Regions from separate parts of the Micromonospora sp. NPDC049580 genome, predicted to be linked through region 2. Evidence: riboswitches for the same ligand, from Rfam matches in the RefSeq annotation. Region 2 holds a riboswitch; the other holds the start of a gene.

Region 1 (7,799 bases), on a different contig from region 2:
CAGCAGCGCGAACGCCGTGGACGCGAACAGCCGCAGCTTCGCCACCGGGTTGCGTCCGGCGTCGACGCCGCGTGCCCGCCGGGCCATGCTGATCATCTGCCATTCCTGACCGAGCAGCGGCACCAGCCGGAACGCGGCCAGCGACCCGACGGCGAACCGCGCCGGCGCCTTCGCGTTCTGGATCAGCGCGTCCGCCAGGTCGGTCGGGTCGGTGGTGGCGAAGACGATCACGCCGGGCAGGGCCACCGCGAAGACCCGCAGCACCAGGCCGAGAGCGGTGCGCAGCACGCCGGTGCTCACCAGCACCGGCCCGGCGTCCAGCAGGATCCGGCCGGACTGGTCGGCGGCGAAGAGCACCAGGGTGACCAGGATGCCGGCGGCGCTGAGCAGCAGGGGCAGGGCCCGCCGGGCCAGCATCCGGTAGCGGACGCCGAACAGCGGCAGGACGGCCAGTTCGACCGCGATGGCGATCGCCGGCGCCACCGGGTCGAGCGTCGCCAGCAGGGTGAACGAGAAGACCAGCGCGGCGGCCACCTTCGCCACCGGGTTGCGCCGGGCCAGCGGGGCGCCGGGCGCGGCGATCGGCTCGATGCTGATCACCGGGCGCCGTCCGGTGCCCGCTGGAGGGTGACCGTGCGATCGGCGAGCGCGGCGACGAAGTCGAGGTCGTGGGTGACCGTGACCACGCCGTGCCCGGCGTCCCGCAGGTCGGCGAAGAGGTCGACCAGCTCCCGCCAGGTCCGCCGGTCCTGCCCGAAGGTCGGTTCGTCGCAGATCAGCAGGCGGGGCGCCGTGGCCAGGGCCGTCGCCACGCTCAGTCGCCGCGCCTCCCCACCGGAGAGGGTGTACGGGTTGGCGGCCGCGAGTCGGGTCAGCCGCAGCCGGTCCAGCAGCCCCGCGGCGGTCTCCCGGACGGCAGCCTCGGGTTGACCCGTCCGGCGTGGCCCCAGCGCCAGCTCGTCGAAGACGGTGCCGGTGACGAACTGGTGCTCCGGGTCCTGGAAGACCGACCCGATCCGTCGGGCCAGCGCGGGCGCTCGCCAGCGGTGCGGGGGAGCGCGGTGGTCGGCGCCGGCCAACTCGGCCGAGGCGGTGACGCGGCCGGCGCCCGGTTTGAGCAGGCCGCCGAGCAGCAGCGCCAGGGTGGACTTGCCGGCGCCGTTGGGTCCGCGTACGGCGAGTGCCTCTCCGGCGCGTACCGCCAGGTCGGTGGGGCCCAGCCGGGGCGGCAGGCCGAGCCGGTCGGCGGTGAGCAGCAGGTCGCCGGGGGCCGCGGTGGCCGTGCGGGGCGCGATGGGGTGACCGGGCACCCAGACGCCCTCGGCGGCGAGGGCAGCGCCGTGCGCGGCGAAGACCGCCTCGGGCGTCCCGTCCGCGCGGACCCCGCCGCCGGGCTCCAGGACGACCACCCGGTCGACCAGTGGCAGCGCCTCGGCGACCCGGTGTTCGACCAGGATCACTGTGGTGTCGGCGTCCAGCGCGCCCGCCACCGCGCCCCGGACCAGGGCGGCCCCGTCCGGGTCGAGGTTGGCGGTCGGCTCGTCGAGCAGCAGCAGGCCGGGCCGCAGGGCAAGCGCGCCGGCCAGGGCCAGGCGTTGCTGCTCGCCGCCGGAGAGCGCGGCAGTGCTGCGGTCGCGAGGGTACGGGAAACCGACCCGCCGCAGCGCTTCGTCGACCCGGGGCCAGATCTCGTCCGTCGGCACGCCCCGGTTCTCCAGCCCGAACGCGACATCGTCGCCGCTGCGCGCCATCACCAGCTGGGTCTGCGGGTCCTGGAAGACGATGCCGACCCGTTCCCGCGCCTTACGGGGGTCGAGCCCGTCGATCTCGACGGTGCCCTCCTGCTCACCGGAATCCTCGGGCAGCAGCCCGGCCAGCGCGGTGAGCAGGGTGCTCTTACCGGCCCCCGAGGGCCCGAGCAGCAGCACCCGTTCTCCGGCCTCGACCCGCAGATCCACCCCGCGCACAGCCCAGGCCCGCCGCCCGGCATGCCGCCACCCGAACCCCCGCAGCAGTACCCCGCCCACCCAACACCCCCTCCCTGCCACTCCCTGCCACTCCCGGCCGTCCTCCCGCCGTCTCCCCGCCGTCTCCCCGCCGGTGATCAAGAGGTTTGCGTCAGAATTCCGGCTTCCGTTGACGCAAACCTCTTGATCACGGGGACAGTCGCGCCCTCAGATGAGGGCGCGGTTTCGGCCTACCGGGAAGCGGTCCAGCGCGCCGGTGTTGGCCAGGGCGCGGGTGAGCAGCCAGCCGCCCACGCCAGCGATGATCGTGGCGCTGACGATGGTGAGCAGGGCGTACGGGATGCGGTAGTCGCCCAGCGCGTAGTCGACGTTCCAGACGAAGAAGTCGAACAGCGCCGCGCTGAGACCGGTCAGCGCGCCGGCCAGCACGGCGGTCGGCAGCCGGTACGACCGGTACCGGAAAGCGGCGAACGCCAGCTCGGCCCCGATGCCCTGCACGATGCCCTGGGGGATCACCGTGCCGGCCCACTGGCTGCCCAGCAGCGCGGAGACGACCGCGGCCACCGTTTCGCAGTAGAGCGCGGCGCCGGGCTTGCGGATGACCAGGCCGCCGACGACGGCCGGCAGCAGCCAGACGCCGTAGATCAGCGTCTGCGCGGGCGGGAAGAAGGCGAACGCGCCCTCGGTGGCGCTCCAGACCAGGCCCCAGGCCCAGAAGATGACGCCGAAGGCGACCGCGATCACCGAGGCGACCACGATGTCGATGGTGCGCCAACGGCTGGTGGTGTTGTCCATGCTGTGCTCCCAGTTCAGTGGAACGAACCAGGAGAAGACGCACGCCGCGCGCCCGGTGGCACCGGACTCACGGCGCGGCTGGAGGTCGACCGAACTCCCTGCGCTGGCATTACCCAGATCAGGTTCGAGGGTCTGCGGGCGTGCCCGCACTCTCAGCGCTGTGCGCTCCCCTGTCGGATGTGAAGTTGTCTCGGTGACGCTAGCACCGACCAGGGGTAACGGCCCAGCAGGGCATTCGGCCGCCCGCGCATCAGGGCCGGCGCTCGGCCGGCTGGGTAGGCTGCCGATCATGCAGGTCGACGCGCGAGGTCTCACGTTCGAGATAGGCACCGGCGGCCCGGCCGACGGCATTCCCGTCCTCCTGCTGCACGGCTTCCCGCAGCACAGCGGCGAGTGGGACGACGTCGTGCCGGCACTGCACGCCGCCGGGCTGCGCACGTACGCGCTGGACCAGCGGGGCTACTCGCCGGGTGCCCGGCCGGAGGCGGTGGTCGCGTACCGGATTCCGGAACTGGTCGCCGACGTGGTGGCGGTGCTCGACGCGCTCGATGTGGACGCCGTCCACCTGGTCGGCCACGACTGGGGCGCGATCGTGGCCTGGGCGGTGGCCGCCGCGCACCCCGAGCGGGTCCGTACGTTGACCGCGGTGTCCGTGCCGCATCCGGCGGCCATGGCGCACGCTCTCGCCACCGACGGCCAGCAGAAGGCGCGCTCGTCGTACATCGCGCTGTTCCGCAAGCCGGGCAAGGCCGAGAAGGTGCTGCTGGCGTGGCACGCGACGGCGCTGCGCAAGATGCTCGGCGGGGTGGGTGACGCCTCCCGGGTGGACCGCTACGCCGACCCGATGCGCGAGCCGGGTGCGCTCACCGCCGCCCTGAACTGGTACCGGGCCATGTCCCGTGCCGACCTGGCCGGCGTCGGCCCGGTCGCGGTACCCACCACCTACGTCTGGAGCGACCGGGACGTCGCCATCGGGCGGACCGCCGCCGAGGCGTGCGAGGCCAATGTCACAGGTGACTACCGCTTCGTACCGCTGCCCGGGGTGAGCCACTGGATTCCGGACGCCGCACCCGCCGCGCTGGCCGAGGCGGTCCTGGCCCGGATCGCCGGGACGGCCTGAGCCGTGCCGTGCCGAGACGCGCCGGGCCAACGAGCGCCGGGCCAACGAACGCCGGGCAGACGGGCGCCGGGTGGGCCGGCGCCGGGCGGAGGAGCGCCGTGACGGCACCTGCCGGCGGGCCGGACACCCGTCGCTCGCTCGCCGCGCAGCTGCGCCTGCTGGGTGTACGCCCCGGCTCGACGCGGGCGACTTCGGCGCGTTGGGTCGGGACCTGGAGGCCACCGGGGCGGTGCGCTGCGGCCCGGTGGGCGCGGGGACGGGGAGGTTGGTACGCCAGCGGGCGGCGGTCGACTTCGCGGTGCAGTGGATGGCCCGCAACCGGACGACGGAGGACGCATGAGTGTGAGCGCCGAGGACTACCTGGCCGTGGTGACCGAGACGATCGGCCGGGTGGCCGCCAGCCAGCGGGATGCGGTCGGGCGGGCCGCCGATCTGATCGCCGAAGCGGTACGCGCCGACGGGGTGGTGCACGCCTTCGGCACCGGGCACTCGGAGGCCCTCGCCATGGAGATCGCCGGTCGGGCGGGTGGTCTGGTGCCCACCAACCGGATCGCGCTGCGTGACCTGGTGCTGCTCGGCGGCGAACCGGCCGATCGTCTCGGGCCGCTGCTGGAGCGGGACCCGGCGGTGGCGCACCGGCTCTGGGAGCTGGCCCCCGTACAGGCTGCCGACGTCTTCGTGCTCGCGTCGAACTCCGGGGTCAACGGCGCGATGGTCGAGTTCGCCACGCTGGTCAAGGAGCATGGTCACCCGCTGGTGGCGATCACCTCGGCGCAGCACTCCGGCCGGATGACGTCCCGCCACCCGTCCGGGCGCAAGCTGGCCGACCTCGCCGACGTGGTGCTCGACAACGGCGCACCGTACGGCGACGCGACCCTGCCGCTGCCCGGCGGTGGCGCGGTCGGCGCGGTCTCCTCGATCACGGCGGCGCTGCTGGCGCAGCAGATCACCGTGGAGGTCGTCGCCCGGCTGCTGGCGACGGGGGAGCGGCCCCCGGTCTACCTGTCGGCGAACATCCCGGACGGCGACGCGCACAACACGGCCCTGGAGGCCAGATACGCCGGCCGGATCCGCCGGGGCTCCTGACCCCCGGCGGCGCGGGCGATGGCGCGACCCGGGCGGTCGGCATGGCGCGGGCGGGCGACGGCACGGCGGGTGGCGCGGGCGGCTCGGCTTGGGGCGGGCGGGCGACGGCGTGGCGACCGGGCGATGACCGGCGGGCGACGGGGAGATGGCCGGAACGTGTCGTGAGCCTGTTTCGCGCTCGGCCGTGTGGGGCATTGGCGTTGCTGCCGGCGGCTGGGACCGCCGGCAGTACCGTCTGACCGGAGGTAGCGCGTGTCCAAGGAGACCGAGAAGCAGCGTTGGCAGCGCAACTTCGCCGACCTGTTGCAGGAGCTGCGGGTCGCCCAGACCGGCGTGCAGATCCTCTTCGCCTTCCTGCTCACCCTGCCGTTCAGCAACGGGTTCACCCGGACCAGCGAGTTCCAGCGGGACGTCTACATCGTCGCGCTGCTCGCCGCGGCCGCCGCCACCGCGATGATCATCTCGCCGGTGGCGTTCCACCGGGCGCTGTTCCGTCAGGGGCGCAAGCCGGAGCTGGTGCGGTTCGCGCACCGGATGGCCACCGGCGGCCTCGCCTTCATGCTGATCGCGATGGTCAGCGCGGTCCTGCTGATCACCGACTTCGTGCTGGACCGGCCGATCGCGTTCCTGCTCAGCGCGCTGGCCGGGCTCTGGTTCCTCCTGTTCTGGGTGATCCTGCCGTTCGCCCGCCGTAACTGGGGGGACGACGACATCGATGACGACGATGACGACCCGGACACGCTCAGCGGCCGCTGACCCCGCCGGAGCAGCGAGCAGACGATCCGCACGCAGCGCTACCCCTGGGTAACAACCGGGGGTAGCGTGACGGTAGTCGCGCACGTCGACGCAGCCGCAACCGAGGTTCGAGGGGGCAGCCGTGACCACGACGCAGAATGGCCGACCGGCACCGGACGGCCCCGACTCCGAAGCCGGCAGCGTCACACCGGGCAGCACCGGGCCGTTGCCGGCGGAGGCGGGGCAGGTCTCCGAGAAGGAGGCCCGGCAGGTCGCCGAGGCCGCCCGGGAGTCCACCTGGGATCGGCCCAGCTTCGGCAAGGAGCTGTTCCTCGGGCGGTTCCGGCTCGACCTGATCGATCCCTGGCCCCGCTCCGACCCGGACGACGTGGCCCGCGCCGAGGAGTTCCTTGGTCGGTTCCGCGCCTTCCTCACCTCCGAGGTGGACGGCGCGGCCATCGAACGGGACGCCTCCATTCCGGACTCCGTGTTCCACGGGCTGGCCGACCTCGGCGCGTTCGGCATGAAGATCGACCGCAAGTACGGCGGCCTCGGGCTGAGCAACCTGCACTACTGCCGGGCGCTGATGCTGGCCGGCTCGGTCAGCCCGGCGATCGGCGCGCTGCTCTCGGCCCACCAGTCGATCGGGGTGCCGCAGCCGCTGAAGATGTTCGGCACCACCGAGCAGAAGCAGCGCTTCCTGCCCCGGCTCGCCGCGGGCGAGGTCTCCGCGTTCCTGCTCACCGAGCCGGACGTGGGCTCCGACCCGGCCCGGCTCGCCACCACCGCCGAGCCGACCGAGGACGGCACCGGCTACCGACTCAACGGGGTCAAGCTCTGGGCCACCAACGGCATCGTCGCGACCCTGCTGGTGGTGATGGCCCGGGTGCCCGCCGCCGAGGGTCGGCGCGGCGGGATCACCGCGTTCGTGGTGGACGGCGACAGCGCGGGCATCACCGTGGAGCGGCGCAACGAGTTCGTCGGCCTCCGTGGTCTGGAGAACAGCCTGACCCGGTTCCACGACGTGTTCGTGCCGGCGGAGAACGTCATCGGCGGTGAGGGCAAGGGGCTCAAGATCGCCCTGACCACGCTGAACACCGGTCGGCTCTCGCTGCCGGCCATGTGCGTGGGCGCCGGCAAGTGGTCGTTGAACGTGGCCCGGGGGTGGGCCGCCGACCGGGTCCAGTGGGGCCGGCCGGTGGGCGAGCACGAGGCGGTCGCCCAGAAGCTCTCCTTCATCGCCGCCACCACGTACGGCATGGAGACCATGCTCGACCTGTGCTGCCTGCTCGCCGACGACGACCGCAACGACATCCGGATCGAGGCGGCGCTGGTCAAGCTGTACGCCAGCGAGATGGCCTGGAAGATCGCCGACGAGCTGATCCAGATCCGGGGCGGGCGTGGCTACGAGACGGCCGACTCGCTGGCCGCCCGCGGCGAACGCCCGGCCAACGTCGAGCAGGTGCTCCGCGACCTGCGGATCAACCGGATCTTCGAGGGCTCGACCGAGATCATGCATCTGCTGATCGCCCGGGAGGCGGTCGACGCCCACCTCTCGGTGGCCGGCGACATCATCGACCCGGAGGCGGGGCTCGGCCGCAAGGCCCGCGCCGGCGCCCGTGCGGGAGCGTTCTACGCGAGGTGGCTGCCCACCCTCGCGGTCGGCAAGGGCCAGAGCCCATCGGCGTACGCCGAGTTCGGGCCCCTGGCCGCGCACCTGCGCCAGGTGGAACGGTCGTCGCGCAAGCTGGCCCGGTCGACGTTCTACGCGATGTCCCGCTGGCAGGGAAAGATGGAGCGCAAGCAGGCGTTCCTCGGGCGCGTGGTGGACATCGGCGCGGAGTTGTTCGCGATGTCCGCCGTCTGCGTCCGGGCGTCCGCCGAGCGCGACACGCGGCCGGAGAACGTCGAGCTGGCCGACCTGTTCTGCCGGCAGGCCCTGGTCCGGGTGGACGCGCTGTTCACGGCACTCTGGGACAACACCGACTCCGTCGACACCGCCGCCGCCAAGCGGATCCTCGCCGGCCGCTACGCGGGGCTGGAGGAGGGGGTCGTCACCCCGTCCGACGAGTTGCCCTGGGTGGCCCGCTGGTCGC
Region 2 (9,325 bases):
CGGCGTCGAGCTTGTTCGTCAGATCCTTGTGGGCCTTGGCCGAGAGCCGCCCCGTCGCCTTGAACCGGTCCAGCAGGTTCTGCATGTCCCGGAACGAGGTGGTGACGAAGAACCGGACCGCCGAGGTCGTCGTGTTGCCGGCCTTGTCGGTCGCGGTGACGGTCAGCTCGTGCAGGCCGAGCGGCAGCTCGTACATGGCCTGCAGGGTGCCGCTGGCGTACGCCTTGCCGTCCAGTTGGCCGACCACGGTCGCGATGCCCGAGGTCGGGTCGACGGCCTGCCAGGACACCCGAACGTCCTGGCTGTCCCCGTAGAGCTGGCCGTCGGCGATACCGGAGACCAGCAGCGTCGGCTTGGTGCCGTCGATCTTCAGGATCGCCGACTTGAGCGTCTCGGCGTTGCCCGCCTTGTCGGTGGAGCGGTACAGCAGCTCGTGCTGCCCGTCACCGGTCACCTCGACCGGCTTCGAGTACGGCGTCCACGCGCCGCCATCCAGCGACCACTCGACCGTCTTGACTCCGGAACCGGCGTCGGTCGAGGTCAGCACCACCGGGATCGTCCCGTTGTGCCAGCCGGCGTCGTTCGCCGGAGCGAACGTCGCCGTGGTGACCGGCGCGGTGGCGTCGATCTTGACCGAGACGGTCTTCGTCGACTCCACGTTGCCCGCCTGGTCCGTCGAGCGGAATCGCAGCTCGTGCGCCCCGTCGCCGCTGACCGTCACCGGAGCGGTGTAGTCGGTCCAGGTGGTGGCCCCGTCCAGCTGGTACGCCGTACCGGCCAGTCCGCTGCCGCCGGCCTCGTCGGCGGCGGTCAGGGTGACCGTCACCGGCCCGGTGTACCACCCGTCGGTGGGGGTGCCGGACACCGCCGCGGTGGTGACCGGCGCCTTCTCGTCGGCCACCTTCGTGCTCAACCGGAAGTAGTCGAACGAGGCCGTCTTCGACGCCGTCTGGTTGGCGCCGAGGGTGAACAGACCGACCTTCGGGGTGGCCCCGACCGCGCTGTTGGTCAGCGCCTCCAGCGTGGTCCAGGTCGTCCCGTCGGCCGAGTACGACGCCGTGAAGGTGTTGCCGCTGCGGGCCAGCCGCAGGTGCCACACCGCCGAGGTGAGGCTTGTGGCCTCCGGCTGCGGGTTCTGGACGACGCCGCCGATCTCGCTGCGGAACTCGATCCGCCGCGTCACCGTCTGGCCGGCCTGGTTGTCCGCGATGAAGTCGAACTTCAGGTAGTTGTCGTCGTCCGCCTGCACGAGCAGACCGGCCTGCTGGTACTGCTCGTTCAGCAGGCTGCCGTCGACAGTCGTCTCCAGGGTCCAGTCGCCCGAGGGCGCGGTCTGGAGGATGAAGTTCTTCGGCCCGGTGTTGCTGGTGCCGTAGATGTCACCGTTCGGCACGTCGATCCGCAACGCGCCACCGGTGACCCGGTAACCGTTCGGGTCCTCCCGCAGGATCGCGTCCCACCGGCACTTGTCCAGCGTGTCGCCGGTGAACTCGTCCGACGGGTCGATCGGGCCGGCCGGGGCGTCCGGCGTGACCTGGAACGAGTCGAAGGCCGCGTCGACCACGGGTGCCTCGGTGCCTCCGTTGAGCGCGAAGACCCCGATCCGCGGGTTGGTGATGCCGGCGAGCGCGGCCGACCGGCCGGCCGGGGTGAAGGTCTGCCCGTCGCCCGAGAAGGCCGCGGTCAGGTTCGTCCCGTCGCTGGTGATCCGCAGGTACACGGTGTCACCCGCCGGTGCGGCGGCGTTGTCGGCAGCGTCGTTGCGCGGCGTTCCGGCCGTCTCCCGGATGAACTCCACCCGCCGGCTGCCGTTGTAGAGCAGGTCCAGCTTGGCGTAGTTGTCGTCGTCGCCGTAGACCAGCAGGCCAGCCTGCTGGTAGTTGGCCGTCACCGGCAGGGTGACCTTGGTGGTCATCTCCCAGGCGCCGCTCGGAGCCGCCTGGAGCACCAGGTTGGTGGCGTCGTTGCGCGCGCCGTAGAGGTCACCGACCCCGGTCGGCAGCCGCAGCGCGCCGCCACTGACCGAGTAGAGCTGGTTCTCCCGGACCACGCTGGTCCACCGGCCCTTGTCGAGGCTGGTGCCGTTGAAGTCGTCCGAACGCGCCCCGAAGCAGGACGTGTCCGGCGCGTTCACCCGCACCGGCACCGTGGCGTACGACTTGGCGCCCTTGCTGTCGGTCACCGTGAGGGTGGCCGTGAAGGCTCCCACGCTTGTGTACGTGTGGCTGGCGTCCAGGGTGGACGCCGTACCGCCGTCACCGAAGTCCCAGGCGTACGTCAGCGGGGTGTCGCCCTCGGCGTCGGTGGCCGTGCCGTCGAAGGAGACGGTGACCGGCACGGTGCCGGTGGCCGGGGTCGCGGTGGCGGTGACCACCGGCGGCCCGTTCTCGGTGACGCCGCGGCCGACGAAGTCCATCCAGTTGACGTTGAACAGGGAACCCGTTCCGCCGTTCGGATCGCGGGCCACGAAGTACAGCGAGCCGCTCGCGGCACCGGTGACCGGCGCGCTCACGTCCGTGTACGTCTGCCACGCGCCGGTCGCCGGAACGGTGGCCGTGGCCACGACCGGTCCGTCGACGGCGCCCGCGTGGACCTCGATCCGACCGCCGGCGGCGGCCGAGGCGGCCCGGAACCGGATCTCGGTGATGTTCGTCAGGTCCGCCGGGACGATCGACCACCAGTCGCCGTCCTCGATGAACCCGATGTTCTGGCCGCCACCTGCGGTGTCGGCCCCGGTCTCCCGCTGCACGCCGGCGTCTCCGCCGCCGGTGCCGCCCGGCACCCGTCCGGTAGCCGTGAAGTACTCGGCCTGCTTCTGCTTGGGCTGCAGGATCTCGATGTCCCGGCCGGTGAGCGCGCCGGACCCGCCGGCCCCGCCCTTGTCGGTGTAGGTGGCCTCGAAGACCGCGAACACGTTCGCCTCGGCGCCGTGCCCGGAGGCGAGCGACGTCTGGACGGTGCCGGTGCAGCCGGTGTGCTGCTCCAGCGGGTGGGCGTGCTCGTCGTGACCGAGCAGCACCTGCAGGTTCACCCGGGCGCAGTCGATCTGCCCGTCCTCGGGGTCGGTCACCTTGACCGTGTAGCGGACCTGGTCACCCCAGTTGAAGAAGCCACCGTCCGGCGGGAACTCGATGCTCACCGTCGGTGCGGTGTTGCCCACGGTGACCGGCACGTTGGCCACCGCGGTACGGCCCTTCGGGTTGGTCACGGTGAGCTGGGCGGTGTAGTTGCCCGCCGTCGCGTACGTGTGCGTCGGGTTGGCCTCGGTGGAGGTCTGCCCGTCGCCGAAGGTCCAGGCGTAGGTGAGCGCGCCGCCGTCCGGGTCCCGGGAGCCGGCGCTGGAGAAGGCGACCGTCAACGGCGCCGGCCCCGAGGTCGGGTTGGCGGACGCCGCGGCGATCGGTGCGCGGTCGCCGGCGGTGTAGTCGATCCGGTAGATGCCGGAGTCGTCGTTGTTGCCGCCGAAGCCCGTGCCCCACTCGATCAGGTAGAGCGCGCCGTCCGGGCCGAACTCGAAGTCCATCGGCCGGATCATGCGCATACCGGTGAGCAGCTGGTTGATGTCCACCAACGACTTGCCGTCGGCGGTCATCTGCATCGTGTACATCTTGTTCTGGTTCCACTCGCCGAGCAGCGCCTTGCCGTCGTAGTAGGCCGGCCACTTGCGGGTGGAGTTGAGGTTGGCGTCGTACCGGTAGGCCGGACCGCCCATCGGGGCGCCACCGCCACCGATCTCCGGGTACCGCGCGTCACCGGCGTAGCCGTAGTCGACGGTGGCCGGGACGACCGGCGGGAGGTTGGTCAGGCCGGTGTTGTTGGGCGAGTTGTTCACCGGCGCGGCGCAGTCGAACTTCGGACCGCTCGGGCCGGACGGGAACGTGTAGTCGTTGTACGCCTCGTTCGTCCCGGTGCAGTACGGCCAGCCGTAGTTGCCGGGGGTCACGACGTTCCACTCGACCAGACCGCGGGGGCCCCGGTTCGGGTTGTCCGCGTTGGCGTCCGGCCCGTAGTCCCCGACGTACAGCGTGTCGGTCTTCGGGTCGGTGCCGATCCGGAACGGGTTGCGGAAGCCCATCGCGTAGATCTCGGGACGGGTCTTCTCGGTGCCCGGCGCGAAGAGGTTGCCGGTCGGAACGGTGTACGTCCCGTCGTCCTCCGGGTGGATCCGGATCACCTTGCCGCGCAGGTCGTTCGTGTTGGCGGAGGTGCGCTGCGAGTCGTAGTCCTGACGGCCCGGCCGCTCGTCGAGCGGCGAGTACGCGTTCGACTCGAACGGGTTGGTGTTGTCACCGGTGGCCAGGTAGAGGTTGCCGGCGCTGTCGAAGGTCATGCTGCCGCCGGCGTGGCAGCAGGTGTTGCGCTGGGTGTCGACCCGCAGCACCTGCTTCTCGCTCGCCGGGTCGATGGTGTCGCCGGTCACCGTGAACCGGGACAGCAGGTTGCGGGTGACGCCGTCGTTCGGGGCGTAGTAGAGATACGCCCACTTGTTGGTGGCGAAGTCCGGGTCGAGCCGGATGCCGATGAGGCCGTCCTCGTTGCCGGTGAAGACGTCCAGGTCGACGGCGGTGACGGTGCTGCCGGTGTCGGGCTTGATGATCTGCACCCGGCCGTCGCGCTCGATGTAGAAGACCCGCCCGTCGGGGGCGATGTCCAGCTCCATCGGGTTGCTTGTGTTGCTGTCCAGCGTGACCTTCTCGAAGCTGGACGTCTTCGAGGCGCCGCAGTCGGCGTCGACCACGCCGGCCGCCGTCTGGATGCCGCCGAGCAGGTGCTTGAGGAACTCGGGCTCGGCGTACGACTCCCGGGTGTGCCCGCCGCCGGTGTACCAGGAGCGGCCACCGTCGAAGTCCTGGCACCACGCGGTCGGGTGGTCGGCGCCCATCGCGCCGGCGCCCGGGGTGTAGCTCTTCTCGTCCAGGCTGGCCAGCACGTGCACGTTTGGCCGGGGGTTGGTCTGGAAGTTGTACCACTCGTCGAACCGGGACCAGCGGTCCGGCAGTTCGGCGGTGGACGGGTGGGCGTGGTCCTCCACCTTGACGGTGGCCTGCTGGTTCTGCGGGTGGTTGGCGAAGTACGCGCCGACCAGGTCGCCGTACCAGGCCCAGCTGTACTCGGTGTCCGAGGCGGCGTGGACGCCGGCGTAACCGCCGCCGGCCCGCACGTAGCGCTCGAAGGCCGCCTGCTGGTCGGCGTCGAGGACGTCACCGGTGGTGGAGAGCCAGATCACGGCCTTGTACTTGGCGAGGTTGGCGTCGTTGAACGAGGCGCCGTCCTCAGTGGTGTCCACTGTGAACCCGTTCGCCGCGCCGAGCTGCTGGATGGCGGCGATGCCGGTGGGGATGGAGTCGTGCCGGAAGCCGGCGGTCTTGGAGAAGACCAGGACGGAGTAGGGGTCGGCCGCTGCGGCCTTCGGTGCCTTCGGCACCACCTGAGTGACCGGAGCCGCGGCCTGCGCGTCTCGCGGGGGGACCTGCGCCGCGGCCGGAGCCGCCTGCGCCGGCGACCCGAGCAGGGTCGTCGAGGCGAGCGCTAGGGAGAGCAGGGTAGCGGTGAGTGGTAAACGGGTACGACGAGAACGGGACACGCCGCCTCCAATGTCGCGGTGGACAGGAATCGCGGGGGCCGGCTGCCGAAGACCGTCCCGGATGGAGCCGGCGGGGAGGCCGTGCCAGGGCGTCCCCACCGGCATTTTGTCGAATCGCTGAACAAATTAATTCTGGTGTATCCATGTCGGGCAAGATGCCGGCCGGTAACGGTTCTGCAACGGCGTGCGACATTCCGAACAGGACCGGAGAAAGTACCCCATCGATGGGACCCTGTCCGGCCGGCGGCCGCTCCCTTGGCAGACCGGCGGAACTGTCGTACGGTGACACGCAAGTAACCCACGGGAGCCCGGTGTACCGGGCTGAGAGGGGGGCTGACAGCCCCCGACCGTCGAACCTGATCCGGGTAATGCCGGCGCAGGGAGGAGTGTTGCCGTGCCGTCCCTTGGACGACTGCATCTGATCACCGACACCCGACCCGGGCGTGACCCACTCACCGTGGTCCGGGCCGCCCTCGCGGCGGCCCGCGCCGACCTCGTCGTGCAGGTCCGGGTGGAGGACTCCGCGACCGATCGCGAGGCGTACGACCTGGCCGGCCGGGTGCTGGCGCTCTGCGCGCCGTACGGAGCGACCTGCCTGGTCAACGACCGGCTGCACGTGGCGCTCGCGGTGGGCGCCGCCGGTGGGCACGTCGGGGCCGACGACCTGCCGGTCGCCGCCGCCCGGCACGTGCTCGGCCCGACCGGCGTGCTCGGCGCCACCGCACGCGCGCCGGAGACGGCGGTCGAGGCGGTCACCGCCGGGGCCAGCTACCTGGGCGTCGGCCCGTGCCACGCCACCAGCACCAAGAACGGCCTGCCGGATCCCATCGGGCCTGCGGGCGTCCGCGCCGTCGCCGACGCCGTCGACGTGCCGGTCATCGCGATCGGCGGCGTGACCGCCGACCGGGTGCCGGCGCTGCGGGCCGCCGGGGCGTACGGGGTGGCGGTGGTCGGCGCGCTCTCCGACGCCGCCGACCCCGCGCGGGCGACCGCCGACCTGCTGCGGGCGCTGGCGTGACGCGCACCGATGTGGCGGTGGTCGGCGCGGGCCCGATCGGACTGGCCATCGCGTGGCGCTGTGCCATCCGGGGGTTGCGCGTCGAGGTGCACGACCCGGCTCCCGGGTCGGGGGCATCGGCCGTCGCCGCCGGCATGCTCTCCCCGGTCGCCGAGGCGTACTTCGGCGAGCGGCGGCTGACCGAGCTGCTGGTGGCGTCCGCCGCCCGCTGGCCCGGGTTCGCCGCCGAGCTGACCGAGGCGAGCGGCACCGAGATCGGCTACCGGACCGAGGGCACCCTGATGGTCGGGCTGACCGGCGACGACCTCGCCGAGGCACGCCGGCTCTGGGCGTACCAACAGGGGTTGGGTCTGCCAGTGACGCCGCTGCGCCCCAGCGAGCTGCGCGACCGCGAACCGGCGCTCGCCCCTCGGGTGCGCGGCGGCGCGCTCGCGCCCACCGACCACCAGGTCGACCCCCGGCTGCTGGTGCCGGCGCTGCGCACGGCCGCGCGGCGGGCCGGCGCGGTGCTCGTGCCGCAGCCGGTCCGGCGGCTGTCCGACGTGGACGCGGGGGTCACCGTGGTCGCCGCCGGCTGCGGGGCCGCCGCGCTCACCGGCCTGCCCGTGCGGCCGGTGAAGGGCCAGATCCTCCGGCTGCGCGCGCCCGGCGGCGTCGCGCCGGGCTTCCGGCACGTGATCCGGGGGTACGCCGACGGCGAGCACGTCTACCTGGTGCCCCGCGCCGACGGCGAGGTGGTCCTCGGCGCGACGGTCGAGGAGCGGGCGGACACCAGCGTCACCGCCGGCGCGGTGCTGCGGCTGCTGCGCGCCGGTGTCGACCTGCTGCCCGAGCTGACCGAGTACGACCTGGTCGAGGCGGTCGCCGGTCTGCGGCCCGGAACGCCGGACAACGCGCCGATCCTCGGGCCGCTGCCCGGCCGGCCGGACGTCCTGGCCGCCACCGGGCACCACCGGCACGGCATCGTGCTCACCCCGATCACCGCCGAGAAGATCGCCGACCTGGTGACCACCGGCGTGCCCGACCCGCTGCTCGCGCCCTTCGGCGCGGACCGGTTCGCCGTCGCGTCGTCGACCGGGACCGGCGACGCGGCACGGCCCGACGCGGGCGACGTGAGCGGACGCCGGTTCGCCGTCGCCTCTCCGGCCGGCGACGCGGCACGGCCCGGCGCGGGCGACGTGAGCGGACCTGGACGGACGACCGAGGAGGACCTGTGGAGTTGACGGTGAACGGGGCCGGGCGCAGCGTCCCCGGCGGCGCGTCGGTGGCCGACCTGGTCCGCGACGTCGCCCCGCACCAGCGTGGCGTCGCGGTCGCGGTCAACGGCGAGGTGGTGCCCCGGGCCGGCTGGCCGGGCACGGTGCTGCGCGACGGTGACCGCGTCGAGGTGCTGACCGCCGCGCAGGGCGGGTGAGCGGCGTGTCCTTCGAACTGGGTGGGGTCACGTTCTGCTCGCGGTTGATCCTCGGCACCGGCGGCACCGCGAACCTGCACGTGCTGGAACAGGCGATCCGGGCGTCCGGTACGGAGCTGGTCACGCTGGCGCTGCGCCGGGTGGGCACCGCCCCGGGCACCGCCGGAGGGCTGCTGGACCTGCTGGACCGGTGCGGCGTACGGCTGCTGCCGAACACCGCCGGCTGCCACACCGCCACCGAGGCGGTGAAGGTGGCCCGGCTGGCGCGCGACGCGTTCGACACCGACTGGGTCAAGCTGGAGGTGATCGGCGACGAGCGGACGCTGCTGCCCGACGGCGTGGAACTGCTCCGCGCCGCCGAGGAGCTGGTCGCCGACGGCTTCACGGTGCTGCCGTACACGAGTGACGACCCGGTGCTGGCCCGCCGCCTCGCCGACGTGGGCTGTGCCGCGGTGATGCCCGCTGGGGCGCCGATCGGCTCCGGGCTCGGCATCGGCAACCCGCACCACATCCGGCTGATCCGGCAGAGCGTGGACGTGCCCGTGATCCTGGACGCCGGCATCGGCACGGCGTCCGACGCGGCCCTGGCCATGGAGCTGGGGTGCGACGCGGTCCTGCTGGCCAGCGCGGTGACCCGGGCCGCCGATCCGGTGGCGATGGCCACGGCGATGCGGTACGCCGTCGAGGCGGGCCGACTGGCCGCCGGTGCGGGACGTATCGCCCGCCGCTTCCACGCCCTGCCGTCCACTCCCGACGAGGGAAGACCAGACCTGTGACGGGGTTGGTGCCGTCGGGGGTGGTCCTGTTGACCGATCGGCTGGTCGCCACGGGCGGGCTTGAACGGGTCGTCGCGGGAGCGGTCGCCGGAGGAGTGCGGTGGGTCGTACTGCGGGAGAAGGACCTGCCCCGCGCCGAGCGCGCCGCCCTCGCGGTCGACCTGCGCGCGATCCTCGCCGACGTCGACGGGACCCTCATCGTGGCCGGCCCCGACCCGCTCGGCGGCGACGCCGTCCACCTGCCCGCCGCCGGCCCGTACCCGCCGCCGCCCCACCAACTGGTCGGCCGCTCCTGCCACAGCGTGGCCGAGCTGAACCGCCTCACCACCGAGCACTACGCCACGGTCTCCCCAGTCTGGCCAACAAAATCCAAGCCCGGCTACGGCCCGCCCCTGAACGTCGCGGGACTGGGCAGCCTGGTGCGCGCCAGCCCGGTGCCTCTGCTGGCTCTGGGTGGGGTTGAAACCCCGGAACAGGTAACCGCGTGCGTCGACGCCGGAGCCGCCGGAGTGGCCGTGCTGGGCGCACTCATG

The links. Region 2 has a riboswitch for thiamine pyrophosphate ahead of thiE (thiamine phosphate synthase). Riboswitches for the same ligand answer to the same signal wherever they lie in the genome.
Region 1: another riboswitch for thiamine pyrophosphate. It lies ahead of AB0J68_RS20735 (ECF transporter S component); the one in region 2 lies ahead of thiE (thiamine phosphate synthase).

Annotation. Positions count from the first base shown of each region.
Region 1 covers NZ_JBFAPG010000273.1:164-7,962, reverse strand. Annotated here, with positions in the region: gene AB0J68_RS20745 (energy-coupling factor transporter transmembrane component T) at 1-600, opposite strand, end outside; gene AB0J68_RS20740 (ABC transporter ATP-binding protein) at 597-2,027, opposite strand; gene AB0J68_RS20735 (ECF transporter S component) at 2,175-2,762, opposite strand; TPP riboswitch at 2,840-2,944, opposite strand; gene AB0J68_RS20730 (alpha/beta fold hydrolase) at 3,052-3,882, shown strand; gene AB0J68_RS20725 (AAC(3) family N-acetyltransferase) at 3,953-4,222, shown strand; gene AB0J68_RS20720 (SIS domain-containing protein) at 4,219-4,968, shown strand; gene AB0J68_RS20715 (DUF6328 family protein) at 5,221-5,724, shown strand; gene AB0J68_RS20710 (acyl-CoA dehydrogenase family protein) at 5,846-7,799, shown strand, end outside.
Region 2 covers NZ_JBFAPG010000204.1:167-9,491, reverse strand. Annotated here, with positions in the region: gene AB0J68_RS17800 (ThuA domain-containing protein) at 1-5,584, opposite strand, end outside; TPP riboswitch at 5,875-5,984, shown strand; gene thiE (thiamine phosphate synthase) at 5,979-6,602, shown strand; gene thiO (glycine oxidase ThiO) at 6,599-7,825, shown strand; gene thiS (sulfur carrier protein ThiS) at 7,816-8,016, shown strand; gene AB0J68_RS17780 (thiazole synthase) at 8,013-8,792, shown strand; gene AB0J68_RS17775 (thiamine phosphate synthase) at 8,789-9,325, shown strand, end outside.